DNA from 2 places in the Clostridium sp. RTP31139st1_H3_RTP31139_211217 genome. Region 1 is predicted to be linked to the other one. Evidence: predicted binding sites of a transcription regulator. Region 1 holds the regulator's gene; the other holds the start of a gene.

Evidence for each region. Region 1 encodes CtsR, which represses protease genes until heat stress. Its sites were predicted from a motif close to AAGGTCAANNAAGGTCAAAT; they were not measured.
Region 2: a site for CtsR is predicted at 10,468-10,487, ahead of clpB (ATP-dependent chaperone ClpB). Genes of this name have one in related genera too.

The regions. Positions count from the first base shown of each region.
Region 1 is NZ_JBCOAB010000049.1:4,001-19,665, reverse strand. It holds gene cysS (cysteine--tRNA ligase) at 1-955, opposite strand, end outside; gene ABUA17_RS15515 (proline--tRNA ligase) at 989-2,698, opposite strand; gene ispD (2-C-methyl-D-erythritol 4-phosphate cytidylyltransferase) at 3,153-3,827, opposite strand; gene ABUA17_RS15505 (PIN/TRAM domain-containing protein) at 3,840-4,955, opposite strand; gene ABUA17_RS15500 (nucleoside triphosphate pyrophosphohydrolase family protein) at 5,213-5,611, shown strand; gene disA (DNA integrity scanning diadenylate cyclase DisA) at 5,682-6,746, opposite strand; gene radA (DNA repair protein RadA) at 6,969-8,360, opposite strand; gene nagB (glucosamine-6-phosphate deaminase) at 8,476-9,207, opposite strand; gene ABUA17_RS15480 (GntR family transcriptional regulator) at 9,204-9,926, opposite strand; gene ABUA17_RS15475 (hypothetical protein) at 10,066-10,227, shown strand; gene ABUA17_RS15470 (ATP-dependent Clp protease ATP-binding subunit) at 10,311-12,749, opposite strand; gene ABUA17_RS15465 (CtsR family transcriptional regulator) at 12,860-13,315, opposite strand; gene fdxA (4Fe-4S ferredoxin) at 13,571-13,741, opposite strand; gene ABUA17_RS15455 (heavy-metal-associated domain-containing protein) at 13,848-14,051, opposite strand; gene ABUA17_RS15450 (PSP1 domain-containing protein) at 14,064-14,969, opposite strand; gene ABUA17_RS15445 (DNA polymerase III subunit delta') at 14,972-15,665, opposite strand, start outside.
Region 2 is NZ_JBCOAB010000017.1:175-15,839, reverse strand. It holds gene ABUA17_RS09005 (DUF503 domain-containing protein) at 1-10, shown strand, start outside; SAM riboswitch class I at 113-320, shown strand; gene ABUA17_RS09000 (methionine ABC transporter ATP-binding protein) at 420-1,382, shown strand; gene ABUA17_RS08995 (methionine ABC transporter permease) at 1,396-2,031, shown strand; gene ABUA17_RS08990 (MetQ/NlpA family ABC transporter substrate-binding protein) at 2,068-2,904, shown strand; gene ABUA17_RS08985 (YkvA family protein) at 3,182-4,141, shown strand; gene ABUA17_RS08980 (ribonuclease H1 domain-containing protein) at 4,228-4,851, shown strand; gene ABUA17_RS08975 (YtxH domain-containing protein) at 4,969-5,151, shown strand; gene ABUA17_RS08970 (helix-turn-helix domain-containing protein) at 5,324-6,625, shown strand; gene ABUA17_RS08965 (helix-turn-helix domain-containing protein) at 6,639-7,901, shown strand; gene ABUA17_RS08960 (helix-turn-helix domain-containing protein) at 8,246-10,312, opposite strand; gene clpB (ATP-dependent chaperone ClpB) at 10,538-13,138, shown strand; gene ABUA17_RS08950 (MFS transporter) at 13,197-14,369, opposite strand; gene ABUA17_RS08945 (aldo/keto reductase) at 14,555-15,472, opposite strand; tRNA gene ABUA17_RS08940 (tRNA-Gly) at 15,621-15,665, shown strand, end outside.

The sequences.
Region 1 (15,665 bases):
TATATAATCTTTCAACTGAAGCCTTAGCTGATTCTAACAAATCATTACTAAAATTTAATTGGATTCTATAATGTCCTGAAAGCATTAAGAATCTAATTACATCAGGATCATATTGTTTTAAAGCATCTCTTGCTGTTAAGAAATTATTTAAAGACTTAGACATCTTTTGATTATTAACATTTAAGAATGCTGCATGCATCCAATAGTTTGCAAATTTCTTACCTGTTAAAGCTTCACTTTGAGCTATCTCATTTTCATGATGTGGAAATGCTAAATCCATTCCTCCAGCATGTATATCAATAGTTTCTCCAAGTAATTTCTTAGCCATGCATGAACACTCAATATGCCATCCTGGTCTTCCAACACCCCAAGGGCATTCCCAACCTGGCTCACCTGGTTTTTGTGCTTTCCAAATAGCAAAATCTACAGGATCTTCTTTTCTTTCATCCACATTAATTCTTGCTCCTGATCTTAAATCATCAAGATTTTGCCCTATAAGCTGTCCGTAATTTTCGAATTTTTTAGTTCTAAAGTAAACATCTCCATCAACTTCATAAGCATATCCTTTTTCTATTAATCCAGACACAAATTCAATTATCTCTGAAATATACTCAGTTGCTCTTGGATTTGTTGTTGCTCTTTTTATATTAAGTCCATCAGCATCTTTATAATATTCTGCTATATACTTATCTCCAATTTCTTTTACTGTAGTATGCTCTTCATTAGCTTTATTTATCATTTTATCATCTATATCAGTAAAATTTTGAACAAAGTTAACTTCATATCCCCTGTATTCCATATATCTTCTTATAGTATCAAAAACAATAAACGTTCTTCCATTACCTATGTGAAAATAGTTATATACCGTTGGTCCACAAACATACATGCTTATCTTCCCTGGTACTATAGGAACAAATTCTTCTTTTTTTCTAGTTAAAGAATTATATATTTTCATTATGAAATTCCTCCTTTTTTTATTTTTTCTATCCTATAATTTTATATTATTACTTTCAAATTGAGATTTTACTTTTTCTATAACATCATCAATTTTTATTACTTCCATCTCACCATCTCTTAATTTAAATTCAACTTCACCGTCAGTTATTTTCTTACCAACAGTAACTCTCATTGGAATTCCAATAAGTTCTGAATCTTTAAATTTAACTCCTGGTCTTTCGTTTCTATCATCTAATATAGCATCTACACCAACTTTTCTTAAATCTTCATATAGTTTATTAGCTATTTCCATTTGAGCTTCATCTTTAATATTTACTGGAATAACTGATACATGGTATGGTGCAACTGAAAGAGGCCATATTATTCCATTTTCATCATGATGTTGTTCAATTATTGATGCCATTGTTCTTGTAACACCAATACCATAACATCCCATAACAAATGGAGTGTTTTTACCATTTTCATCTATAAATGTAGCATTCATAGCTTCTGAATATTTAGTTCCTAATTTAAATATGTGACCTACTTCTGTTCCTCTTGCTATAGTAACTTCAGCTCCACACTCTGGACATTTTTCTCCACTTTCAATGTTTCTATAATCTCCTACAGTACCTTCGAAATCTCTTCCATAGTTAACATTCTTTAAGTGGTATCCTGTTTCATTTGCCCCTAATATCATGTTATACATATAAGTAACTTCTTCATCTACTAATAATAAGTCTACCTTTATTCCTACTGGTCCACCAAATCCAACTTCACAACCTGTAGCTTTTGTATATTCTTCATGAGAAGCCATAGCTATATCTCCTGAAGCCTTTGCAGCATTAGCTACTTTTACTTCATTAACTTCTCTATCTCCTCTAACAACTACACCTACTATTTTTCCATCTACATTAAACATTAATAGCTTAACAGTCCTTTTTGGTGACACATTTAGGAATGTTGAAACTTCTTCAATTCCTCTGCTATCTGGAGTAGCTACTTTTTCCATTGGTAATAATTCTTCAACCTCTGCTCTCTCTGGAGTAGCTTCAGCTTTTTCTATATTAGCTGCATAATCACAAGCCGTACAGAACACTACATCATCCTCACCAACTTCTGATTTAACCATAAATTCTGCTGAATTTGATCCTCCAATTGCTCCTGAATCTGCAGCAACGCACTTAGCATCAATTCCACATCTATTAAAAATCTTTACATATGCATCATGCATTTTATCATAAGATATATCTAATCCTGCTTGATCTTTATCGAAGCTATAAGCATCCTTCATTATGAATTCTCTAGATCTCATAACCCCAAATCTTGGTCTTCTTTCATCTCTATACTTAGTTTGAATTTGATAAAGATTTACTGGTAATTGCTTATATGATTTTATTTCATTTCTAGCTATATCTGTAAATACTTCTTCATGTGTTGGCCCAAGGCAGAAATCTCTATTATTTCTATCCTTTAATCTAAACATTTCATCTCCGTAAACATCCCATCTACCAGATTCTTGCCATAACTCTGCTGGTAACACTGCAGATGCTAAAAACTCTTGAGCACCAGCTGCATTCATTTCTTCTCTAACAATTTCTTCTATGTTCTTTAAAACCTTTAATCCAATTGGCATATAGTTATATACACCTGCTGCCATTTTTCTAATCATTCCAGCTCTAAGCATAAGCTTATGGCTATCTATTTCAGCTTCTGCTGGCACTTCTCTTAATGTTGATACTAACATATTTGACATCTTCATAATTATCTTCCTCCTGATTTTCTCTACATAATATCTTGTTGTTTTAATTGTTAATTACTATAGCATTAGAAATTAATAAATTGTGCTAGAACTTATTAATAAATTTTACCCTATTTTTATTTTTAAATAAGTCTCTTCTAGCTTTATTATTAATTTATTCTTGCATCCTTTTGTTTCTAAATAAAAAAAGTCCGTCCCTAATATAGAATTAGGGCGAACTTGTATCCGCGGTACCACCTAAATTTGTGCTTTAATAATGATAACGGTGTTAAACCGATAGTTTTTACCTACAACTCAAAAGCTGGTTCAAAATCTGTTGAAAATCTTACAGCCAAAGGATCTTCTCTCTGATTAGCGATTTCTACTATTCTTCATCACTGCTTTAGTAATATTCTTTTTTGATTAATTTATTATATAATCTTGAAAATACTCTGTCAATATAATGAAATTTAAATTAAATAAGCTTTTCACCTAAAATTAAATCTTCTGGAGTGGTAACTTTAATATTAGTGTATTCACCATCATAAAGATATACACTATAACCAAATTTTTCAGCTACCATAGTATCATCAGTTACAACTATATTATTAATTTTTATCTTTTCATGACATTCTAATATTTCATTGAACTTAAAAACTTGAGGAGTCTGTATAGCTACTAAACTTCCCCTATCTGGAGTACTAACCGAAAAATTACTTTCATTTTTAATCTTAATTGTATCTTTAGGCATAACCCCTGGTGCACACGCACCGTAAACCTGAGCAAATTTAATTCCATCATCTATTATTCTATCAGAAATAAAAGGTCTTGCTCCATCATGGATTAATACAATATCTGTATTAGTATCTTCTAGACTTTTAAGTCCATTATATACAGAATCTTGTCTTTCTGTACCACCTATAACTATATTATCTACTTTTAAATTATATTTTTCTAAAATATTTTCCTTAAAATAACCTACTTCATCTTTAGATAATACAACTACTATATTGTCTATTTTTTTATTTTCACTGAATTTTTTTATAGTGTAATAAATAATAGGTTTTCCTTTTATCTCAATAAATTGCTTGCTAACAGGTGCCCCCATACGTTTTCCCTTACCACCAGCTAAAATAATAGCACTTATCATTTGAGTTCTCCTTTAATTATCCTTTGGTTTTGCAAAAATCATTCTTCCGGCAGATGTTTGAAGAACAGACGTTACAATAACTAAAATTTCTTCTCCAATGTATTTCTTTCCACCTTCAACTACAATCATAGTTCCATCATCAAGGTATCCAATACCCTGAGTTGACTCTTTACCATCTTTAATAACTATAATTTTCATTTCTTCCCCTGGAAGTACTACCGGCTTAATTGCATTAGCCAATTCATTTATATTTAAAACAGGAACTCCTTGGAATTCTGCAACTTTATTTAAATTGAAATCGTTAGTAATTACTTTTCCACCTAACTTTTGAGCTAATTTCAATAACTTGCTATCAACTTCAGCAATATCCTTAAAGTCACCTTCCCAAATTTGAGTTTCAATTTCTAATTCTTTTTGAATTTTATTTAATATATCTAATCCTCTTCTTCCTCTATTTCTTTTTAATGAATCTGAAGAATCTGATATGTGTCTAAGCTCATCTAAAACAAAGCTTGGTATAACTAAAGTCCCTTCTATAAATCCAGTTTGGCATAAATCAAATATTCTTCCATCTATAATTACTGATGTATCTAAAACCTTAGCACTTCCTTTAGCATAGCCTCTGCTCTTTTTCTCTTTTTCTCTTTCTCTTTGATTATTTCTTTTAAATATAAGTAACGTTGAAGAAATATCTTCTTTCTTTTTCACAAATATTTCAGCACCTAATATTGCTGCAATCAGTTCTAATAGTACAAAAATTATTGGTCCAATTGCAGGATGTATTCCTACAAATATTCCTGATAAAGGAGCACCTATAAATGCTGCAATAATCAATCCAATTAACAACCCTGCACTTCCGTAAATTACTTCTTGTGCACTTAATCTTTGAATATTTTTTTCAATTTTATCTATAGTGTTAGATATTAATTTATATAATCCTGGCGAAATAAAATAAAAAATAATTCCGAAAAGTAAAACACTTAAAATATAGAATATTGTAGTAGCTACTACACCTTTTATAATATTAATTCTAAGCCCTGTATTAATCGCTAATATAGCTTCTGCAATGATATATCCAACCACTAATCCCAAAAGAGTAAAAATAATTTTTAATCCCTTCTTAAACAAAAACTCACCTCCTATTTAAATTACTTTTAATTTAAGTAATAGTTATAAATAACCATTTTTATTATACCATATTATTTATATTACTATTACTAAAATTTAACTTTAAAGAATAAATTAAATTTTAATACCCCCTATCAAAATATGACCAGGTTGTTTATTATAATATTAAACCAATACAGATAAGGCTTGTATTGACAAAATTGTCTGAAAATACTTATAATTTAATTATGGATTATATTTCTAAGGAGTTGAGGCAAATGAAAGACATTATATTCGATAGCTTTCAAAATGACGTCAGTGAATCCCTACTAAGGCATAAAAGCATTCTTGATATATTAACTAAATATACTGAATCCAGTTGTAGAATTAACAGAGCTGTAGCTAAAGCCGTAACTAACTGTGGTTGCATTGAGATAAATGCGAAAAAACAATGTTTGCCAAATGATGACAACTCATTGGAAGATTTATCAAACTGTTTAAAAACTCATCTTGATGGCTGTTTATGTGATAACTGCCGTGAAGTTATAGAAAGAGAAATTGGGAATAATTTATTTTATCTTACTTCTCTTTGTAATGCGCTTGATATAAATCTTTATGATGTTTTATTAAAAGAAAGTGACAAAATTAATACACTTGGTAAATTTACCTTTAGATAAATATATAAGCAGGTTTTTACCTGCTTATATATTTTTACCGTTAAATCATATTAATATTCTTAATTTATTACTAAAGTTCTTTCTTTAAATGAATTTGTTCCTTTATTCTCTTTAACCCACTTCTAATAGCTGTAGCTCTCGCTTCTCCAATTCCTTCTACTTGATCTAATTCTTCCTTGCTTGCAGCTATTACATATTTTAACTCTTTAAAATGTTTAATTAAATTTTCGATTATATTAGTAGGTATTCTTGGGATTTTGAATAATATTCTATATCCCTTAGGTGAAATTAATGTATCTACTAATGATACTCCTCCAAATCCAAGCACCTTTGCTATAATTTCTAAATCTACTAATTCTTCAGAATTTAACTTTTGAATTTCTTTATAAATGTTGTTATGATCAGCATTTTCTCCACAATAATCTCTTATTAAAAGAATTCCATCTCTTTCAATATATCTTATTAACTCGTTTAATTGCATGGAAATTAATCTACCTTCATTTCCAAGCTCTAATATATATCTTTTTATTTCTTCTACTATTCTCATTACCATTTCTGTTCTTTGTATTGCAGTTACAACATCAAAAACAGTTGTTAAGTCTTGAAATTCTAATATGTTTAAATTATTTATTACTCTCTCTAATACATTTACATACTTTTCTAAGGTTTGGATTGCTTGATTTGCTCTTGCTAAAATTACACTGCTGTCTTGTAATACATATTTTATATCACCTTTATATACAGTAATAATATTTCTTCTTTGAGATATTGCTACAACAATTGTGTCAGTTTGCTTAGCTATTCTCTGTGCAGTTCTATGTCTTGTTCCTGTTTCATATGTTTGAACTGTTGGATCTGGTAACAATTGTGCATTTGCACAAACAATTTTTCTTAAATCCTGACTTAATACTATTGCTCCATCCATTTTAGCTAATTCATATATATATGCTGGAGTATATTCTGAGTTAATATTAAATCCTCCATCAACAATACTCATTACTTCATCAGAATCTCCTAAAACTATCAGGCCACCTGTTTTAGCTCTTAAGATATTTTCTAAACCTTCTCTTAAATATGTTCCCGGACTAACTATCTTTAATATATTTTTTATTTCATTATCATCCTTAATTCTCATGCAATCACCTAACTTTATTTTCAATTCATATCTCTATTTATATAATTAAGCTAATATTTATCAACTTATCATTATTATTCATTTTCCTAACATATATAATATTACTATTATATAATTATTAACTCAATAATTTTGTAAATATTTATAAATAATATTCTTTATAGTTTTTTCTACAAAAAAAGTAAGTATAAATTATTATACTTACTTTTTTCCATAATTATATTATCTATATACATCTGCTATAACATCATTTAATGTTTTCATAGCCATTATTTTTATATTAGGTATATTTACTTCTTTACTAAATGAATCTTTTGCTACATATACTTTCTTAAATCCCATTCTTGCAAGTTCCTTTACCCTAATTTCTATTGAAGGTACCTTTTTTAATTCACCAGTAAGACCTACATCAGCTATAAAAGCAATATTTGCTTCAATTCCCCTTTGTTTTACAGATGAAACTATACTCATAATAACAGCCAAATTTATACCTTGTTCTTTTATTCTCATTCCGCCAGTAGTCTTTATAATAACATTCTTATCATAAAGTCCTATTCCGCCTCTTTGCTCCAAAATAGATATTAAAGTATTAAGCTTATCCTTACCTAATGTTTCTCCAATTCTTGTAGGATACGGAGTAAATGTTTTAGATACTAAACTTTCTACCTCTGTAATTATAGGTCTAGATCCTTCTTTTATAACAGTTAAAGTACTTCCTGAAACAACTTCTCCCTCTTCCCTTTTAGTCATAAAAAACTCCGATGGATTATCTATTGATACCATTCCTTTTTCAGACATTTGGAAAAAACCTGTTTCCCCAGTACTTCCAAATCTATTTTTAGAACTTACTAATCCTCTTAGTTCTTCATCTGTATCACATTCTATAATTAATACAGTATCTACTAAGTGTTCCAATGCTCTTAATCCTGCTAATTCATCAGCCTTAGTCATTTGCCCAACAATTATTACTGCACGTTGTCTTTTATTATCTTTAGCAATTCTTAATAACTCATTCGCACACTCCATAGTTTGTGTTGGCGACCCTGCTCTTGCTGGTAAAAAGCTATCCATAGTAAATGTTTGAATACTATCTATTATAATCAAATCTGGATCTATTTCATTAACTGCAGCCACTACATTATCCATACTCGTCTCTTGGACTACCCAAATATTATCATTAATATTTTTTAAAATTCTATCTGCCCTATTCTTAATTTGACTATCACTTTCTTCACCTGATGCATATATAACTTTAAATCCACTTCTAGCTATATTGTCAGCAACTTGTAATAATAAAGTTGATTTTCCTGCACCAGGACGTGCTGTTATTATAGTAATAGAATCTTTAACTATTCCGCCACCCATTACCCTGTCAAACTCACTTATTCCTGTTACAATTCTATCACTTTTACTTGAAGTTACTTCTGATAACTTTTTAATAGGTTTTTTTGCCAATTCTCTAACCTTAATCGCTTCTTTTACAGCCTTATTTTGCTGTACTACCTGTTCTTCGGTAAAAGTGTTCCAATTTCCACAATCAGGACATTTCCCCATCCACTTTGGTGATTCATATCCACATTCTTCACATACGAATACAGATTTTATCTTAGCCATATTATTCACCACTCTTATCTATATAAATTTTATTCTCTAATTTTCTTTATTATAATATAACATAACTTCAAATATAAAAAAATGAGACTACATAAAAACCTCATTTTTAAAATTATCATTCATTTATAAGTGTCGCTGCTGCTTTATCTACAACTACTGTAACATCTCTATGCATTTGTAACATAGAAGCAGGGTTATCTGTTGTTATTTTTCCTGAGAATAATCCTTTAATAGCTTCTGCTTTACTTTCTCCTGAAGCAATTAAAACTATTTTCTTTGACTTCATTATTCCGCCTACACCCATGCTTATTGCTCTTCTTGGTACATCGGCTTCATTAGCAAAAAATCTTGCATTAGCTTTAATAGTATCTTCAGTTAATGTTATTATATGAGTTCCTGAAGATAGTTCTTCATCTGGTTCATTAAATGCTATATGTCCATTATTTCCTACACCTAAAAGTTGAATATCTATTCCACCTAGTTCCTCAATCTTTTTATCATATTCTTTACATTCTAATTCTAAATCTTTAGCTAGTCCATTAGGAACAAAAGTATTTTTTATATCTATATTAATATACTTAAATAAATTTTCATTCATAAAATGTCTATAACTTTGTTCATGTTCAGGATTTAATCCAACATATTCATCTAGATTTACTGTTGTAATTTTAGAAAAATCTAATTCTTTATTTTCATACATCTTAATTAATTCTTTATACATTCCAACTGGAGATCCTCCAGTTGCTAAACCTAAAACTGCATTTGGTTTTTCATTTATTACTTTAGCAAACTCTTTTGCTGCTACCTTACTTAATTCTTCATAATTATCAACAACTATTAAATTCATAACAATTCTCCCTCTTTTCTTGAAATATTAACTTGTAATGTAAATTTATCTGATTTGTAGTATGCCTCTTCTAAAAATAAAAGCTTATCCGAACTAGTAAATGTCTTATTAATAGTCTTTAATATAGGAGTATCCTTTTCACATTCTAATAATCCTCTTATCTCATCATTAACATTAACTGCAATTATTGATGAATTTGAATGAGTAATTGTATATCCAAATCCTTCTAAAATCTTATATAATGAGCCAGATAGCATTTCTTTATTAATACTTCCACAATAATCTACCGGAATATATACTGTTTCCAAAGCAATGCTCTCTCCATCTACTATTCTTTTTCTTGTTATTTTGTACAACTTATCTAATATAAAAATATCTTGCATATCATCAGGCGTATCTATAACTTCAAATTCTATAACTTTTGTGTCCAATTTTCTTCCGCTTTGATTAATCATTTCAGTAAAGCTCATCATATCCTTTTGATTTACCTTTTGCTCACATACAAATGTTCCTTTACCTTTTTTTCTAAGCAAAATTCCTTCTTGAACTAGCTCTCCAATAGCTTGTCTTATAGTCATTCTACTTACTTCATAGATTTCACAAAGCTCTCTTTCACTTGAAATACATTCACCTGGTTTCCAAACACCTTTTGCAATTTTTTTTATTAAATCGTTTTTTAATTGATAATACACTGGTATCGGACTATTTTTATCTATCATAAATATCACTCCCAAATTTATTATATTATACATACATATAGTTGTCTATACCAGTTAAGGATTTTTTTTTAATATAAAATATACATATTTATTTATTATATGGAAATACTATCTATATAAATTCCAAGGAGATGGTATTTTGATAGATAAATCTTATTTTAATAATGTTCCTTCAAAAAACATTTTAAATGATTATAAACCTAAAAATTTATCTAGCGATTATGTCGATAACTCTACTTCAAACTGCATAGAAAACATGGTTATTAATTCTAACCTAGATAATGATAATAATATTAAATAGCTTAATATTATAAAAAAGAGTAAGGCGATTTATTTATCACCTTACTCTTTTACATTATTTATTCCCCTTAAATTTCTTAACATTTACCTATGGGAAAATACCAATATCTCATCTCTGCATTCAACCTTTAATTTATCTCCAACTTTAATTTCACCTTTAAGTAATTCATCACTTAACTTATCAACTATTTCTCTATTAATTATACCTCTTAAAGGTCTTGCACCAAATTCAAGATTTTTATTTTTATTAATAAGGAATTTATTTAAATCCTCATCGTAAATTAAATCTATATTCTTTTCTTTTAATCTACTTATTGTATCTTTTAGCATTATATTTACTATTTGTAATGTATCTTCTTCCTTTAGCTGATTAAATACTATTATATCATCTACCCTATTTAGGAATTCAGGTTTAAAGGCATTCTTTAATTCTCCTAATACAACGTCCTTCATTTTCTCATATTCTGCTTCTTTTAAATTAGAATTAGTATCAAATCCAACTTTTCTTTGACTCTTTAATTTTTGAGCTCCTACATTAGATGTCATAATCACTATAGTATTTTTAAAGTCTACTGTCTTGCCCTTTCCATCAGTTAATCTTCCATCTTCCATAATTTGAAGTAATATATTAAATACATCTGGATGAGCCTTTTCAATCTCATCTAATAATACTACTGAATAAGGTTTTCTCCTTACAGCCTCTGATAGCTGACCACCCTCTTCATATCCTACATATCCTGGAGGTGCTCCAATTAATCTTGAAACTGAATGCTTCTCCATATATTCAGACATATCAATTCTGATTAAATTGCTTATTTTCCCAAACATGACTTCTGCTAAAACATTGCAAAGTTCAGTTTTACCTACACCTGTTGGTCCACAGAAAATAAAAGTTCCAATTGGTCTATTAGGATTCTTAAGTCCAACTCTTGCTCTTTTAACTGCCCTAGTTAAAGCTTTTATCGCTTCATCTTGACCTACAACTCTTTGCCTTAGAGTATCTTCTAGATGTAATAACTTAACAGATTCTTTTTCGGTTAATTTTTCTACTGGAACCTTAGTCCATATTGAAACAACTTTTGCAATATCATCTTCATCAACTATTTGAACTTCTGTACAACTATGTGCTCTCCATTCATTTTTAATCTTTTCAAATTCTTCTTTTAGTTGCTTTTCATTATCTCTTAAATTAGCAGCTTTTTCAAAATCTTGATTTTTAATTGACTCTTCTTTTTCACTAATTATTTTTTCAATATCTAATTCTTTTTTCTTAATCTCAGGTGGAAGAGTTAATCTTGAAATCCTTACTTTTGCCGCTGCTTCATCTATTAAATCTATAGCTTTATCAGGCATATATCTATCACTTATATATCTATCTGATAAATCTACAGCCATATATAATGCACCATCTGTAATCTTAACTTTGTGATGTGATTCATATTTATCTCTTAATCCAAATAAAATATTTACAGTTTCATCTTTAGATGGAGGCTCAACATTAACTGTTTGAAATCTTCTTTCTAATGCAGCATCCTTTTCTATATGCTTTCTGTATTCATCAATTGTTGTTGCCCCTATGCATTTTATTTCCCCTCTTGCTAAAGCAGGCTTCAAAATATTAGAAGCATCTATAGCACCTTCTGCTCCTCCAGCTCCTACTATAGTATGAATTTCATCGATAAAGATTATAATATCATCTTCATTTTTAAGTTCATTCATTACCTTCTTTAATCTTTCCTCAAATTCACCTCTATATTTTGCTCCTGCAATCATAGATGTTATATCTAAAACTAATAATCTCTTATCCCTTAAACTTTCTGGTGCATCTCCAGAAATAATTTTTTGTGCTAATCCTTCAATTATAGCAGTTTTTCCTACACCTGGTTCACCAATTAGACAAGGATTATTTTTTATTCTTCTACACAGTATTTCCAATACCCTTTGAGTTTCTTCCTCTCTGCCAATTACAGGGTCTAATTTTCCCTCCTTGGCACTTTGAGTTAAATCAGTGCTATATTGATCTAATACTGGAGTTTTATTTTGCTTCTTTTCCCTTTGTACTGACTTTTTACTTTCTCTAAGCTCATTTCCAGAAATATATTTATCTAACTCTTGCTTAATAGACGATAAATCAACCTTACTACTTGTTAAAATAGTAAAAGCAACACCTTCTCCTTCATTTATTAATGCAAGTAATATATGCTCAGGATTTATAAAACTATGTCCATACTTTCTTGCTATATCTAAACTATCATCAAAAAGTCTCTTTGCTCTTGGTGTTAATAACATTTCGCCTGTTGAAACTTCGTCATCACCAAAACCTAGATAATCTTCAGTCATCTTTTTTACCTTATCTATAGTAATTCCTTTATTAGTTAAAAGCTGTCCTGCATATCCATTTTCTTTTAATATCCCTAATAAAACATGTTCTGTTCCAATATAACCGTGCTTAAAACTTTGAGACTCTTGTTGTGCTTCTACTAATACAACTTGCGCTCTTTCTGTAAACCTCCCAAAAATCACAGTGTCACCTCCAAATATAATCAAATATAGATTAAATATAACTTGTTATTATATTCTGCAAATATGACCCAACCCTTTATCACTACTTGTTTTATCATCTACTATAATTATTATGATAAAATAACCATTATAATACCCTTAAGTATTTCTGCCCTTAGCTTATTTTTATCTTCTGCATTTGATAATGTTCTATCGTTAATTGATATTTTTACAATTTCAAGCTCTCTTTTAGTTATTAAATTAGTTTCATATAAATGCTCTAATAATAATAAAGCTGCACTATAGGTTAAACTTTCTCCAATAGCTTTATTTATTGCCTCTACTTGTTTTTCTTTATTATTATATTCTATTCTTTTGATTATTATATAACCGCCGCCACCTCTTCTACTTTCAATCATATATCCCTTTTCAGAAGTAAATCTAGTTGTTAATACATAATTAATTTGAGATGGAGCACAATTAAATTTATCTGCTAATTCATTTCTTTGAATAATTACCTCCTTATCCTTTTTATCTTCTATCATGTCATTTATAAACTGTGCTATTATATCTGAAATTCTTGCCACAATTTCACCTTCCTAAACATACTTTGACCTTATTTGACTTTAATTATATATAAAAATTTTTTTTATGTCTATTCTATAATTTAATTATTTGGGGCTATATTATTAGAGATTTATTAAAATAGGTACAACTTATTATTATTTTTAATTTTTTTAACTATTTTATTTATAATATTATCTAAATCATATTTTTGATATAAATTATTTTTCTCCATAAAAAAAAGAGTCATCATAATATGACGACTCTTTTCATTGGAATTAAGCTTCAGCTGGAGCTCCTACTGGACAAACATTTGCACAGTTTCCACAATCGATACAAGTATCTGCATCAATAACGAATTGAGTATCTCCTTGGCTTATAGCGTTAACTGGACATTCTGCAGCGCAAGCTCCACAGTTAACACAAGAATCATTGATTGCGTATGCCATTAAAAAACACCTCCCCATTACTTATTAATAACATAACTATTTTATCATACATACTTTTCTTTTTAAAGGCAAAGTTAAATTTATACTATTTTCTATAATTTATATACTAAATAACCATATAACCAGCCATTTCAATAGCATTAATTATTTCATCTATAGAAACGCTCAATTTATCATACACTAAATGTACCTCTTTTTTATTTAAATTAATTTCACATGCTAGAACCCCTTCGTAATCACTTACTATACTTCTGATTTTTAAGATATCTGCATGACTAGTTAAATTAGAAATTCTAACTAGCTCTTTCATTAATTATCCTCCTTAGTTACCCTTAATCAAATTCTTAATTAACTTTCTATCTTCTTCAGATTCTACTTCTAATTTTATATCATCATCATCAACTGAATCCTCATAATGACCTTTAATAAGTTCAATAGTATCAATTTTAAACTCTTCTAATATTTCTTCTTCGCCCTTTTTAAGCTTAACCTTAACACTTTCTTTAACAATATTATTTGAAAATACTTCTCCTGTGCCTTCACTTGTCTTTACTATCGAACCAACTTTAGGCATTCTTTTTCTAATATCTTCATAAGTACTTTGTTCATAATTTAAACAACACATAAGTCTTCCACAAATCCCTGATATTTTAGTTGGATTAAGTGATAAGTTTTGCTCTTTTGCCATCTTTATTGAAACAGATGCAAAGTCTCCTAAAAAGCTAGAACAACACATTGGTCTACCACAAGGCCCAAGACCACCTAACATCTTAGCTTCATCTCTAACTCCTATTTGTCTAAGCTCTATACGAGTTTTAAATATTGTTGCTAAATCCTTAACTAATTCTCTAAAGTCAACTCTTCCATCTGCTGTGAAATAAAATATAACTTTATTATTATCGAAAGTATATTCTACATCTATAAGTTTCATGGTTAATCCATGTTCTTGAATTTTCTTTAAACATATATTAAATGCATCTTTTTCTTTATCTTTATTTTTAAAATGTCTATCTATATCTTCTTCAGTTGCTATTCTTAATACACTCTTAAGTGGTGCAACTATATCATTTTCATTTATTTCTTTTATTCCTATTACACATTCTCCAAATTCAATACCTCTAGCGGTTTCAACTACTACATATGTATCCTTTTGTATATTCATATCTGCTGGATCAAAGTAATATATTTTTCCAGCCTTTTTAAATCTAACTCCTACAACCTTTATCATAATTAACCCTCCATGAAGCCCATTAACATTACTCGTAGTGTCATTACCCAACTAACATTACTTTTAATATTTTTACGTGCTTCTTCTATTGTCTTTATCATATTATTTAACTTTCTAAATGACATTTCTTTAGTAAGTTCTCTTATATCATCAAGTTTATCACCATTTATGATAAATTCCTCATTTTCAACTTCCTTATCTATTAAAATATCTCTAATAAAAGAGCCAAATATATTTAATACTTCTTCTTTATTATCTTTTAAAGTACTTAGAGCTTCTTCTTGTTGTAGTACAATTTCTACATCATTTTTATTTAAGCTCTTAATTAATTCAATAACTTTATTTCTTAATTCCCTTAAGTTTTCATCATTAAAATATCTATCTATTCTTCCTGGTATTCCTTCACTAAAAGCTATTGCAGATCTTATATCACTTTCATTATAATCAAAGCCCTTAATTTTTATATATTCATATAATTCATTCTTGGTTAATGGTGTTAATTTATATATTTCACACCTAGATTTTATTGTATCTAAAATTAACTCTAAACTTTCACACAATATTATTATGTGAACTCCTATTGGTGGTTCTTCTATGGTTTTTAAAAGTGCATTTTGAGCTTGAATAGTAAGCTTATTTCCTTCATGAATAATTATCACTTTTCTATCACCTTCAAAAGGCTTTTTAGAAACTTCT
Region 2 (15,665 bases), on a different contig from region 1:
AGAGTTCTAATTTATTCCATGAATCTATGAAAAAATTTCTAAAGGAATTATTGACAAAATAGACAAACTAATGTATATTAATATCAACAAAGCAAAACAATTAAATATTTGAATCTTATCCAGAGTGGTGGAGGGACTGGCCCTGTGAAACCCGGCAACCTGTTAATAGTTAAAACTTAACAGTTAATAGTTGAAATAAAAACAAAAATGTTTTTATTTTTTAGAAATTTAGTAAAATTTCATAAATAACTATTAATTATAAACTAAAAACTATTGACGTTGGTGCTAATTCCTGCAGTTTTATAACTGAGTGATGAGAGAGTAAATTAGTAGTGATTTTTATACGCGCTTGAGTTTATTCTCTAGCGCATTTTTTATTATCTAAAATTAGATGTTTAGTAATATGGAGGTGGACAACTATGATTAAAATGCAAAATGTGAAGAAAAGTTTTGGAAAAACAGAGGTATTAAAAGATATTTCTTTAAATATAAATCAAGGTGAAATTTATGGGCTTATAGGACATAGTGGAGCAGGAAAATCAACTCTTTTAAGATGTATAAATGCCTTAGAGGATTATAACGAAGGTTCAATTAAAGTTATGGACAAAGAGGTAAAACTTTTAAGTGAAAAGGGTAAAAGAGAATTAAGAAAAGAGTTAGGAATGATATTCCAAGGCTTTAATCTTTTAAGTAGAAAAAATGTGTTTCAAAATGTGGCATTACCATTAGAAGTATGGGGATATGATAAAGCATTTATAAATAAAAGAGTAAATGAACTTCTTGAGATAGTAGGACTTTCTGAAAAGGCTAAAAGCAAGCCGGCGGAATTAAGTGGTGGACAAAAGCAAAGGGTTGCAATAGCAAGAGCTTTAGCGTTAGAGCCAAAAATTCTTTTATGCGATGAAGCTACTTCAGCATTAGATCCAAAAACAACAAAGGATATACTTTCATTATTAGAAGATATAAATAAAAAATTAGGAATTACTATAGTAGTAGTTACACACCAAATGGAAGTTGTTAAGCAAATATGCCAAAAAGTTGCGTTACTTCAAGGAGGAGTACTTGTTGCAGAGGGAAAAGCTGAAGAAGTATTCCTAAGGCCAGAAGTATCATTGAAGAAATTTTTAGGAGAGTTAGATGATGATACTTTACCAAGAGAAGGAGTTAATATTAAATTGTTCTTCCCAAGTGATTCATCAGAAAATGCACTTATAACAAAAATGGCAAGAGAACTTAATATTGATTTTTCTATTGTAGGAGGAAAGCTAGAGAAATTTAGAGATAAAGTTTTAGGAACTTTAACTATAAACATAAATGAAAAGGATAGGGAAGAAGTAATGAAATATCTATCAGCTAAAGATATTATATTGGAGGTGTTATAAAATGGATAGTAAAATGATAAATATTATAATTGAAGCACTTGGACAAACTATTTATATGGTATTTTTCTCAACATTATTTGCAAGTGTTTTAGGCTTTATACTAGGGATAATAGTAACTGTTACATCTCCAACTGGATTAAGACCCAATATTTTTATATACAAGTCTTTAGATGTAATAATAAATGTACTTAGAAGTTTTCCATTTATAATCTTAATAGTTTTTATTATTCCATTAACAAGAGCTATTGTTGGTACACCAATTGGTGAAACGGCAGCAATAGTACCGTTAACAATAGCGGCAGCGCCATTTGTTGCAAGAATAATAGAATCAGCGCTTAAAGAAGTTGATCCAGGAGTAATTGAGGCAGCTAAATCATTTGGAGCTTCAAATCTTCAAATAATTTTTAAGGTAATGCTTAAAGAAGCAGTGCCAGCAATAATTTCAGGTTTAACATTAACTATAATTAATATAATAGGATATTCTGCAATGGCAGGTAGTGTTGGAGCAGGAGGATTAGGAAAGGTAGCAATAAGTTATGGATATCAAAGATATCAAACAGATGTAATGATTGTTACAGTTATTATTTTAATAATAATGGTTCAAGGACTTCAAAGTTTAGGAAACTATTTATATAAAAAATTAAGTTAATTAGTATATTTATAATAAATTTAGGGGGAATTCAAAATGAAAAAAAGAAGTATTTTAACAGCAATAATAGCAGGAATAGTATCAATTGGATTAATTGGGTGTGGAAATAGCGAAGGATCATCTAATGATAGTTCTTCAAATGGGGATGATAAAGTAATTAAGGTAGGGGTTTCACCAGTTCCACATGAAGAAATTATGGAAGTTGCAAAACCACTTTTAGAAGCAAAAGGATATACAGTAGAAATAGTTGAATTTACTGATTATGTATTACCAAATACAGCATTGGAATCAGGAGAAATAGATGCAAACTATTTCCAACATATAGCTTACTTAAATTCATTTAATGCAGATAATGGAACTCATTTAACTTATACAGCGGAAATTCATTTAGAACCAATGGGTGCTTTCTCAAAGAAATATAAGACAGTAGATGAAGTTGAGGAAGGAGCAGTGGTAGCAGTACCAGATGATCCATCAAATGAAGCAAGAGCATTAAGAGTTTTAGCTGCAGCAGGATTAATTGAGGTTAATGATGGTGAATTAATTACTACAGCAGATATTACTTCAAATCCTAAAAATTTAGAGTTTAAAGAGTTAGAAGCAGCAACTTTACCAAGAGTATTAGAAGATGTTGATATAGCTGTAATTAATGGTAACTATGCTTTAGAAGCTGGTCTTGATGTTAATAATGATGCATTTTATGCCGAAGATAAGAATGTTGAAAGCTTAAAAGAAAGAAGAAATGTTTTAGCAGTTAAAGAAGGTAATGAAAATAGTCAAAAGATAAAAGATTTAACAGAAGCTTTAACTTCTGATGAAGTTAGAGAATTCATAGAAGAAAAATATAAGGGGGCAGTTGTTCCAGTATTTTAATCATATAAAAGCAATAAATAAAAAAATATAATAATTACTTGGGGAATTAGTTATTATAAGGGGCTTAAATAGAGAAGAGGGATTTACAATTAATTTTGTAAGTCCCTTTTATAGTTTTTTATAAATGTTTAAATGGTATTTCAAATAGCAAGAATATGAAGACATGCTTTAAAAATACCAACAAATAAAGTATACTGTATATTATGTATAAATATAGAAAAATATTATGTAGATAATAGCACAAGTTTAAAAGGTTTAGTTAGAAGGGAGACAAGCTATGAATGTTTCAAGTATAAATGTAGGATTAACAGGAGAAGATTTAATAAGTATATATAATGATTTTGTAGCGATTAAAGAAATTAAAATTAGTAATATTGATGTAAAAGAGGACATAAGAATTTCAGGATCTTTTACGAAAGGATTAACAATAAACTTTGAAGTGAAAGTTAAGCTGAATTCTATGGAAAATGGATTGATTAATGGGGAGTTAACTGGATTTAAAATATTAAATATAGGAATACCTTCATTTATAAGAAAGACAATATTAAAATTTGCATTAAAATCGCTAAGTGATGTAGGAATTAATTATGATAAAGGAAAGGTTATTATTCAATATAAATATTTATTGAAAGATATACCATATGTAGATTTTGATATATATAGTATTTATTGTGCTTATGGAGTTTTTAATGTTGAACTTAGAAATGCTAAATTCTCTTTAGGAGGAGAATTAAAGAAAGAAATCGAATTGTTAAACTTTGAAAAGGAAAAAGTACCAGAGTTTAATGAAGAAGATATAAGTAAAACAGAAGATTCGTATACTAAAGGAAGAGAGAAGATAAAAGATAAGTTGCCAAATAATGCAAAGAAATATAGTGACTATATCTTTGTATTACCAGATATTGCAGCGTTAATATATAGATTACTTAAAGATAAAAGAGTAAGCATGAAAACAAAGTTAGTTATATCAGCAGCTGTAGCATACATTGCAGTGCCATGTGACATTATTCCAGATAAGGTGCCTTTTATAGGGAAAATAGATGATATTGCAATAGGCGTTTTTGCATTAAATGTTATAATGACAGATGTTCCATTAAATGTAGTATTAGAAAATTGGCAAGGTAAAAATGATATATTAATAGTGTTGAAAAACGTTATTGATTATGCAACTAATTTTACAGGAGCAAAAAATATTGATAGTATTTATAGGGTTATGGAAGAGGTTTTATCAGTATAAATAAAATATTTAATTTTTAAATTAAAATATAAAAATTGATAATTATAGAAAATATAATATGAATAAATAAGAAAGGATGATTGAACTTGAAGTATTATGCTGTTTACAGAGGTAAGTCAGGAGCACCTAAAATTTTTACTTCATGGGATGAATGTAAAAAAGAAGTAATAGGCTTTAAGGGAGCAATATATAAAAGTTTTCCAACGGAACAAGAAGCGGTGAATTTTATTTCTATAAATTCTAATGGGAAGTTAGGATTTAAAGATGATGCTGAAGCTACAGAAGATGAAAAGGGGCTATTTATTTATGTTGATGGTAGTTTTGCTGTTGATAAGGGAAATTTCTCTTATGGGTTAGTTGCTGTACAGGATGGCAAAATTATTTATGAAGATAAAGGTGAGGGTTTCGACAAAGAAGCAATTGCTTTAAGAAATGTATCAGGAGAAGTTCTTGGAGCAAAAATGGCTGTTGAATTCGCACTTAAAAATAATTTTAAAGAAGTAACAATAGCATATGATTATCAAGGTGTTGAATCCTGGGCTTTAGGAACTTGGAAAAGAAATAATAGAATAACTTCAGAATACAATGAATATATGCAAAATAAGATGAAAGAAATAAATGTGAAATTTAAAAAAATAAAGGGTCATAGTGGACATAAATATAATGATTTAGCAGATAAATTAGCTAAAGAAGCTTTAGGGATAATATAATTTCTACATTGTTAAGGAATATGTACTTATTTGACGAAATTAAGGACTATAATACTTTAAAAAATGATTATTTTATAATAAAAATACACATACTACTTTTAGAAATTAAAAAGAGAGGTGTTTTTTTTGGGAAAAATAATTAAAAGTTTAGCAATAGGAACTGTTTTTGGAGTAGCAATGGGAATGATGATTTTACCAGAGCTAGATAGAAAGACTCAAAGAAACATAAAAAAGACAAGTAGAAAAATTATGGGTGCTGCAGGAGATGCATACGATAATATTTTAGATTATATTTACTAATAAAAAAAAGGTTAAAACTGTTATAGAATTCTATAACAGTTTTTTTGAGTTATTTTAAATATAATTGAAATTAAAAGTCAAAAAATATATTTTTTTGGATTTCTTTATGTTATAATATAATTATTAATGAATGTGTAATTAATATAAATGTAGATAAAGGAAGAAAAAAGCTATGGAGATACTTACTTTAGGTGAAAAGATAAAAAGGCGAAGAAAAGAATTAGAAATGACACTTAAGGACTTAGCAGGAGACAGAATTACACCAGGACAAATTAGTTTAGTTGAGTCAGGAAGATCAAATCCTTCAATGGATTTATTAGAGTATTTAGCAAATGCGTTACAGACATCAGTAGAATATTTGATGGAGTCAGAAGAAACTCAGGCAGAGAAGATATGTGTATATTATGAACAAATGGCAGAGACATATATTTTAAATCAGGACTATATAAGTGCTGAAAAATACATAGAAAATGCATTGTATTATGCTGAAAAGTATGATTTAGAGTATAGGAAAGCAAAAAATTTATTTTTAAGAGCGAACATATGTAAAGCAAAGAATGAATTGGTATTAGCACAACAATTATATTTATCAGCAAATGTAATATTTATTAAGAGAAATAATTTTGAACAGGTAATAAATACTTTTTTAAATTTGGGGAAGATAACTTTAAGTTTAAAAGCATATCATTCGGCAACAAGTTATTTAAAACAAGCTGAAAAGGTATATTTAGATAATAATATTGGAAATGATTCTTTATTAGGTGAAATTTATTATGAAATGGCTGAAAGTTATTTTAAAATAGATGACATAAAAAAGGCGATAGATTATACGTTTTTAGCTAAGCAAAAATTTGAACAAGTTCAACATCGCGAAGAATATGGAAAAGCATTATTATTATTATCTCAAGAATATAATAAAAAAGGTGACTTAGTAAATGCAATAAAATACTCTAAGAAGACATTAGAAGTATATAGAGAATTAGAAGAAGAAAAAAATATTTCAGCAATTGAAAATAATCTAGGAAAGTTATTTTTTGAATTTGATAATATAGAAGAAGCATTTAGACATTATAATGTTGCAAAAGAAATACGTATGAGAAATAACGATACTAATGTAATAGAAACATTGATAAATATTTGTGAAGGATATATAAAAATCAAAGAAATTGATAAATGTGAAGAAGTATTAGAAGAAATAAAAACGTTAATAGATGGAACTGATGTTGAACAGATAATAGAACAAAATTTATTATGGTATAGAGTATATACTATTAAAGAAATGGCAGATGAAGCAGAACTTGTATTATTAGAAACATTTAATTTAGCTAAAGTAAATGGCTTAGAGAAAAGGGCAGCGGAGTTAGCTATACTTTTAGGCAGATACTACATAGGGATTAAGAAAGACTATGAAGCAGCTAAATACCTAGATGAAGGTGTTAAAATATTTAGAAATTTAGGCATACTAAATAACTAAACTGGGGGTAGCTATGGAGATATTATCAACAGGAGAAAAAATAAAAAGAGCAAGAGTTTATAAGGGCATTACTCTTAAGGAGTTGTGTAGGGATAGAATTTCTATTTCTAAAATGAGTTGCATTGAAAATGGTAAAATTAAAGCGGATGAAGAGTCACTTAAGTATATTGCTGAAAAGTTACAGATTGATTATAATTATTTAACCCAAGATGTATATGAGCAAATTAAATCAAATATAGAAAATATTAAAACAAATAATTATTCTTTAGAAAAATTAGATAAAATGATTGGCTATAATTTAGAATATTCATGTAAGCATAATTACAATGATTTAGCATTAGAGCTAATACATATTTTATTTGAAGTATATATACAAAATAATAAGTTAGAGAAAATACAGCTAATAATATCAAAATATTATGAGCTGTATCAAGGCTCTAAAGATAATGAAGAGATTATTATTTATTATAATGATATGGCAAGATTCTTTATGAAAACAGGTGAGTATCATGAAGCAATAAGTTATTACTCAAGAATAAGGGATGTTTTTGAAAAAGAGGAATTAAGTTATAATGATAAGTATATTTATGCGTGTTTTTATGAAGGGATTTGTTATAAAAATATCAATTTAATAGAAAAATCATACGATTGCTTAAAGAAAGTAATTAATTATACTGAGAAATTTAAAACAGATAAAGATAAAGGTGATTATTATCACGAATTTGCTATTGTTAATATATTATTATATAAGGTTGAAGCGGAAAAATATTTAAATATGGCGCTTCAATATAAAAAGAATGATTCTATTGAATTGGCAAGATTTAAAGAAAAAAATGGTGAAATTTATTTTAAGGTTTATCAAGTAGATAAAGCTATGGAGGAAATAAGAGAGGCTGTTAAAATATATCCTAGAGCTGAAAAACGTGGATGTGGAGAGTTCTTAATACAAGCTATATCAACTTTATATAAAAATGGGCAATTTGATGAAGCATTTAAATATACTGATGAAGCACTAGATTTAGCTATTAATATAGATGATGAAAAGTTAATAGAAAAAGCATATTATTTTAAAGGCATGGTGCATCAGAAAAGACATGAATATATTCAAGCTGAAATGTACATGAATTTAGCAACAGATTTTTTATTAAGATTTGCTAATAATGAGGAAAGATATATAAGATATAATGAAATGGCTGAGTTATATTATAATTTAAATGAGTTAAAAGACTCAATAAAATATTTCACTTTAGCAATACAGTTAGAGAAAAAGTTATAAAAATAAGAGGGAGAAAAATATTTTTCTCCCTCTTATTTTTATATTTATATATTAAACTTATAGAGCTCATAATAATTATTTAGTTGTCATGATGTAAAAGGTTTGACATCCATATCCAAAATGACCACTTTGTTTTAGTGTTATTTAATAAAGATGGATTAAAAAATAGTCCCCTCATAAAAAAAACGCCCCTTTGCTTTAAACTTTATATTATTAGTATATAGCAAAAAAATAAATATTGTATTCACGGTAATGCTTTAGATTTTGTACAATAAGTGTTAAATGAAGAAAAGGAAATTTTCTTTAAAAGCATAAAAACACCTAAAAAAGGTGTTTTTAGTACATTATTTAGTATTTTTAAGTACAATTAGTTTAGCACCATATCCTTTTAGTTCGGTTATAACATTTAAAACTGAACTTTTCTTTGAATATTTAAATTCTATTTTAGGATAGGAAGCTTTATGAAGTATTTCTTTTTCTTCCTTACTAAGTCTATCAGGAGAGCCCATAGAAAGCCAGTAATTATAAGAAGAGCCTGTTGTTTCATTAACTTCATAAGTTATTATCCTTGAAGAGCTTTTAATATTAACTATATTAAGTGAATATTTTCTCTCAAATGATTTTTTTACTCCACTTTTTTGGTAAATATTTTCATAACTTGCTAAAGTGTTAACATCATCATTGTGAGAATATAATAAAATTGCATAATAGTTGTCAGCTTTAGTTACTATATAGCCATCATCTAAAGAAATTATATCATTGCCAAGTTTACTGAAAAGATAATAAGCATAGTAAGAGGGTTTTCTAATTCCCATATCATTTACTATCCCAGGAGCACCAATAAATACCTCGTTAGTAATATTGATTTCCTTTTCTAAAACATCAAATGCCTTTAAAAAACTTAGTGAATTACCTTTGAAAAGCATATTGTGAATAATATAAGGTAACATATAGGCAGTATCATATATAGAGTTTAAGTGTGAACTAGAAGAAAAATCAGTAGTAGCTACATCTAGTTCATAGTTAATAGTTATAAACTCTCTTAGATTTTCTTTTATAGAAGATGATAAGCGGGAATCAAATTGAAATTTAAATTCATTTATATCCACTATATCTAATTCGTTAAAATAATCAATAAAACTACTTAGTATATTTTTATATTTTTCTAAAGAGTATTCAAGGTTATCTAGTAAAATTAAAGGCTTAAGAGAAATTGTTGATAAAAAGTCTAAAACACCTTTAGCTTTATTCCAGTTATAAAAATCTGAGTCTAAAAATACTCCCATATCACTATGGAACATTTTTTCAAGTCTTCCATATTCAAAATGAATTTCTTCTTGAATTTCTTCTAATATATCTTTATTATCTTCTATAAGTAAGTCAAATGATTCGCCTAAGTTGATACACTCTTTAAAGTTTTTTTCTAAAGGTTTAATAACTTTATCCATGTCTACGTGAATATTCCACAACTTATTTTCAAAGTTAAATCTGCTATAATTATCTAAACAATATGATAATGAATCTAAAGCGTCGGCTAATGAAAGTTCCGTATATTGTTTAGATGCTTCGTATTGCTTTTCAGTAGTTGCATTTTTCTTTCTATATTGAAGAGGAGTACACCCATAATAAGATTTAAAATTTTTATTGTAATAACGAACATGAGAAAATCCTATTTCATCTGAAATTTCTGATATACTCATATCACTATCTAATAATAACTTGATAGATTCTTCTATTCTTGTTAAGTTAATTAAATCTGTAAAGCTATAACCGGTTGCATATTTGATTTCATGAGAAAGATAATGTGGACTTAAAAATTCTTTCTTTGCAATTTCTTGTAAGGTTATATTATTGTTGTAGTTATTAAATATATATTTAGATATTCTATGATACCTATCTAATTGTTCTGTCTTTTCTTTAAGCTCCTCTTTTTCATGTGTTAGATAATGAAAATTATTAATAAGATGATAAAGTAATTTTATTAGTAGTTCTTCTATTTCCTCATCGTAATCTTCAAGTTTTTGTACATATTCACAAAGCGTTTCTGAAAGAAGTGTTTTTAATTCATCGTATTCCTCGCCATTTTGATTTTCATTAGCATTAGAATTTGTATAAAAAAATACATTATTTATATCTTTATAATATTTACCAAAAAAGTACGGATCTATATTAAAAATTAAAACTTTATTATCATCATCGCTTTTTATTTCATGTGACTCATCTGAATTTATAATTTCCACTTCCTTTTCGTTAAGCACAAAAGAGTCAGTATCTATTTTTATATGTAATGAACCCTTCAAAACATATATAATCTCAATAGAATTATGCCAGTGAGTTGGATAGTTCTTTATATTTAAGTAGGAGATTTTTATTGGTAAATCAAAAGGATAGTTTATATATTCTCTTCTCAAAAGTTCCACCTCAAATTTCTTATAAATTAATTCTGTAATTATTATAACAATAAGTTCCAATAAAAACAAAAAAAGAAATAGTAATAAGGTATAATTAGAGGAAAATAAGTTATAATTAGTATAGGAAAAATTATTAAAAAAAATAATCAAATTTACTTTGACTTTCTTTGACTTTTGTATTAAAATAAAATTAAAGTTAAGAATACTAATAAGAGGTGATTATAAATGAATGTTGAAAGAATGACATTAAGAGTACAACAAGCACTAAATGATGCAAATTTAATAGCAGTAAAATATAGTCATCAACAAATTGATGTAATTCATTTATTTGCTGCATTAGTAGAGGCTGATGACGGATTAATACCTAATATTTTCACTAAAATGGGAATTAATGTGAAGATGATGAGGGTTGATATAAAAAATGCTTTAGATAAAATGCCAAAAGTTATGGGAGAAGGAGCAAATAGCTCTGGAGTTTATATAACAAGACAAGTTGATGAAGTACTTGTAAAAGCAGATGAGTTAGCTAAAAAGTTTGGAGATTCTTATATTAGTGTAGAACATTTAATATTAGCAATAATGGATGTTGATAAAAGCGGACCTGCTAAACAAATTTTAAATAAATATAATATAAATAAAGATAATTTCATGAAGGTTTTATCGGAAGTTAGAGGAAGTCAAAAAGTTGATACTCAAGATCCAGAAGGAACTTATGATGCGCTTGCAAAGTATGGTACAAATTTAGTAGAGCTTGCTAAAAAGCATAAATTAGATCCTGTAATAGGAAGAGATGAAGAAATAAGAAGAACTATTAGAATTCTTTCAAGAAGAACTAAAAATAATCCAGTTTTAATTGGTGAACCAGGAGTAGGTAAAACTGCTATAGTAGAAGGATTAGCTGAAAGAATAGTAAGAGGAGATGTACCGGAAGGTTTAAAAGATAAAATTATTTTCTCATTAGATATGGGTTCACTTATAGCAGGAGCTAAATATAGAGGAGAATTTGAAGAAAGATTAAAGGCTGTATTAAAGGAAGTCCAAAATAGTGAAGGAAAGATTATATTATTTATAGATGAAATTCATACTATTGTTGGAGCAGGTAAAACAGATGGCGCAATGGATGCAGGTAATTTAATTAAGCCTTTACTTGCAAGAGGAGAATTGCATTGTATTGGTGCTACAACTTTTGATGAATATAGACAATATATTGAAAAAGATAAAGCACTTGAAAGAAGATTCCAACCTGTTATTGTTGATGAACCATCAGTTGAAGATGCAATTTCAATTTTAAGAGGATTAAAGGAAAGATTTGAGATTCATCATGGAATTAGAATTCATGATTCTGCAATAGTTGCAGCTGCTAAACTTTCAGATAGATATATTCAAGATAGATATTTACCAGATAAGGCAATCGATCTTATTGATGAAGCTGGGGCTATGATAAGAACTGAAATAGATTCATTACCAGCAGAACTTGATGCTATAAGAAGAAGAATAGTACAGTTAGAAATTGAGAAAGAAGCTTTAACAAGAGAAAAAGATGAGGGTTCTAAAAAGAAATTAGAAGCACTAGAAAAGGAATATTCAGAGTTAAAGGCTAAAAATGATGAAATGACAGCTAAGTTTGATAGAGAAAAAGGTGCTATTCTAAAATTAAAAGAATTAAAAGGTAAGCTTGATGAAGCAAGAGGTAATTTAGAAGCAGCTCAAAGACAATATGATTACAACAAAGCTGCAGAAATTCAATATGGTGAAATTCCAAGTCTTGAAGCAGCTATTAATCAAATGGAAGTAGAAGTAAAAGAAAACTATGAAGGTGCTTTATTAAAAGAAGAGGTTACTGAAGAAGAAGTTTCACAAGTTTTATCTAAATGGACTGGAATTCCAGTATCTAATTTACTTGAAGGAGAAAGAGAAAAATTATTAAGGCTTGAATCTGAAATGGAAAAGAGAGTAATAGGGCAAGAAGAAGCTATTAAATCTGTTACTTCATCAATTTTAAGAGCAAGGGCAGGTCTTAAAGATATTAATAGACCAATAGGTTCATTTATTTTCTTAGGTCCTACAGGAGTTGGTAAAACAGAACTTGCAAAAACTTTAGCAAGAAACCTATTTGATTCAGAAGAAAATATTATAAGAATTGATATGTCTGAATATATGGAGAAGCATTCTGTATCTAGATTAGTTGGAGCGCCTCCAGGATATGTTGGATATGAAGAAGGTGGTCAATTAACAGAAGCTGTTAGAAGAAAACCTTATAGTGTAATATTATTTGATGAAATAGAAAAAGCACATGAAGATGTATTTAATATGTTCTTACAAATACTTGATGATGGTAGACTTACAGATAACAAAGGTAAGACTGTAGATTTTAAAAATACAATAATAATTATGACTTCTAATATAGGAAGCAGTTACTTACTTGAAAATAAAGATGAGGATGGTATTGAACCACAAATCAGAGATCAAGTAATGAATGAGATGAAAATGAGATTCAAACCAGAATTCTTAAACAGAGTTGATGATATTATTATGTTTAAGCCATTATCTGAAAATGGAATTACTAAGATTATTGATATCTTTGTTAATGAAGTTGCCAACAGGTTAAAAGATAGAAATATATCATTAGATATTACACCGGCTGCTAAGCATATATTAGCAGTTGAAGGTTATGATCCAGTATATGGAGCAAGACCACTTAAGAGATATATTCAAAATACTTTAGAAAATAAGCTTGCAAGATTAATCATTGCTGGAGAAATTAATTATGGTTCACATGTTACTATTGATGGGGTTGATGATGAGATAATAATTAAATCTGAATAATATAAATTAAAAGGCTATGTCATAATAAAAATGGCATAGCCTTTGTTAATTATTCAAATTAATTCTTTTCTGTAATAGTTCTAGAACATAAAGGAAGTAAAATAATAAATGAAATTAAAATTATTATTGATGAAATAAGGAAAGGTAATTTGTTTCCTAAATCAAATATAAATCCTGCAAGTAAAGAACCAGTTACTTGTCCTACAGCTTTTGAGGAGTTGAAAATTCCCATGAGTGAACCGTAATTACCTTTAGAAAGTTTAGTTATTATACTTTGTTGTAAAGGAATATGAATGCTAGCAAAGGATGTAAATATAACTGCACAAGTTAAGAATAAAATAACATTATTTGATATAACCATAAGTGCTAAAGATATACTAATGCAAAAAGTAATAACTTTAAATATATTTATTTCTTTGAAAAATTTTGCAAGTAATGGAGTAAATATTAAGTTTATAATAAAGCCTAATACTCCTGTAAATGCCATAAATCCACCTATAAATGTTGGGGATAATTTTAGAACATCTTCTATATAATAATTAATGCTTGAATTATAGCTAGTTGATGCAAAGTAAAATGCTATTATAATTATGAGCATGATAATTAAATTCTTATTTAGAAATTGACTATAATTTACTTTTTCATGTTTTAAAGAATTAGAAATACTTATTTTTTCTTTAAGTGGTTCCTCTAAAAGCAAGAAAACTAAAATGCCTAAAATTACACAAAGTATAAATTGTGTAAAAAAAGTATATTTAAAGTTGTTATTACCAATTACACCACCTAATAATGAACCCATGGCTGAGCCTATTGTATTGGCAGCGGAATAGTATGTAATATATTTTACTCTATTTTCTTTTGTTGTTACATCAGTTAAATAAGCCATAGAAGTAGTTAAATAACTAACTACAAAAAATCCACCTGTAAATCTAAATATAAGTATTATAAAAGGATTTGTATTAAAACCAAATCCAAGCTGACTAATACCATAGCCTAGTGCACCTAATATTAAGAATTTAATTCTTCCTTTTTTATCAGATAAAGAACCCCAAAATGGTGAACCAATAAAATTTCCTATAGACATTGTTGCAAAGAATAATCCAAACATAAATGTTGGTAATCCAAGTTTATTTATGAACATAGGGGTAACTGGATGAGCCATGTTAAATGTAAGTGAACTAAATATAGTTAAAACTATAATAAAAATTAATGATTTATTTTTTGTTTTCATTATTCCTCCTTAAGTTATTGATTTAAATGATAAAATTTTTCATATTCTTATAGTATATATTTAAAATTAAGAAAATCAAATGTTTTTAATATAATAAAAAACCATAAAAAAACAAGTGTAAAATCTAAAAAAAGATGTACACTTGTAATAAAAAATATTGTAAAATGGAAAAAATAATTTAAAGGTTAAGGTAATTCATTGCCAGCTGCAAGATAAATATCATACCATTCCTGTCTAGATAAAACCACATTTGAAGCAGTACATATATCCTTTAATCTATTTTCGCTAGTTGTTCCAACAATAGTTTGTATTTTGGCTGGATGTCTAAGAATCCATGCAGTAGCGATTGCTGTTGAACTAACATTGTATTTTTCAGCTAATTCATTAAGCTTTTTATTAAGAACAGGGAATTTTGGATTATCTATAAAAACTCCTTCAAAGAATCCGTATTGATAAGGTGACCAAGCTTGAATATTTATATCTTTTAGACGGCAATATTCTAAAATAGATCCATCTCTATCAATTGAAGCTGAATTCTTCATATTAACATTTAATCCAGAATCAATAATTCCAGTATGCATAATACTAAATTGAAGTTGATTTATAGTAATTTTATTAGTTAAATATTTATTTAATAACTCTATTTGCATTGAATTATGGTTACTAACACCAAAATTTCTAACTTTACCTTCTTTATATAGTTTTTCAAAGGCTTCATTTACTTCTTCAGGTTCCATCAAAGTATCAGGTCTGTGTAGTAATAATATATCTAAATATTCAGTATTTAGTCTTTTTAAAATTCCATCTACAGAATTGATAATATATTCTTTAGAAAAGTCGTACATACCAGGTCTAATTGAACACTTTGATTGTATAATCATCTTTTCTCTTAATGAAGGGGTTAAAGATATAGCTTCACTAAATATTTCTTCAGATTTTCCTTTACCATAAATATCAGCATGATCAAAAAAGTTAATTCCACAATCTAAAGCTGTATTAATTAAATTATTTACAGTGTTTTTTTCTAAGTTTGCAATTCTCATACACCCTAATCCAATTTCAGATGCTTTTAAATTACCATTTGCCATAATTATTTCTTTCATAGTATAATCCTCTCAATCTATTAGTTAATCATTTACATTATACCATTTTCAATAATTACTAGTCTATTAAAAAAGATATTAAAAAATTTTCAAAAATAATGTTGACAAACGTCGACAAACATAATATACTAAACAACGTAGTCGATGCGCGGGTATCGTATATCGGTAATACTCCAGCCTTCCAAGCTGGAAA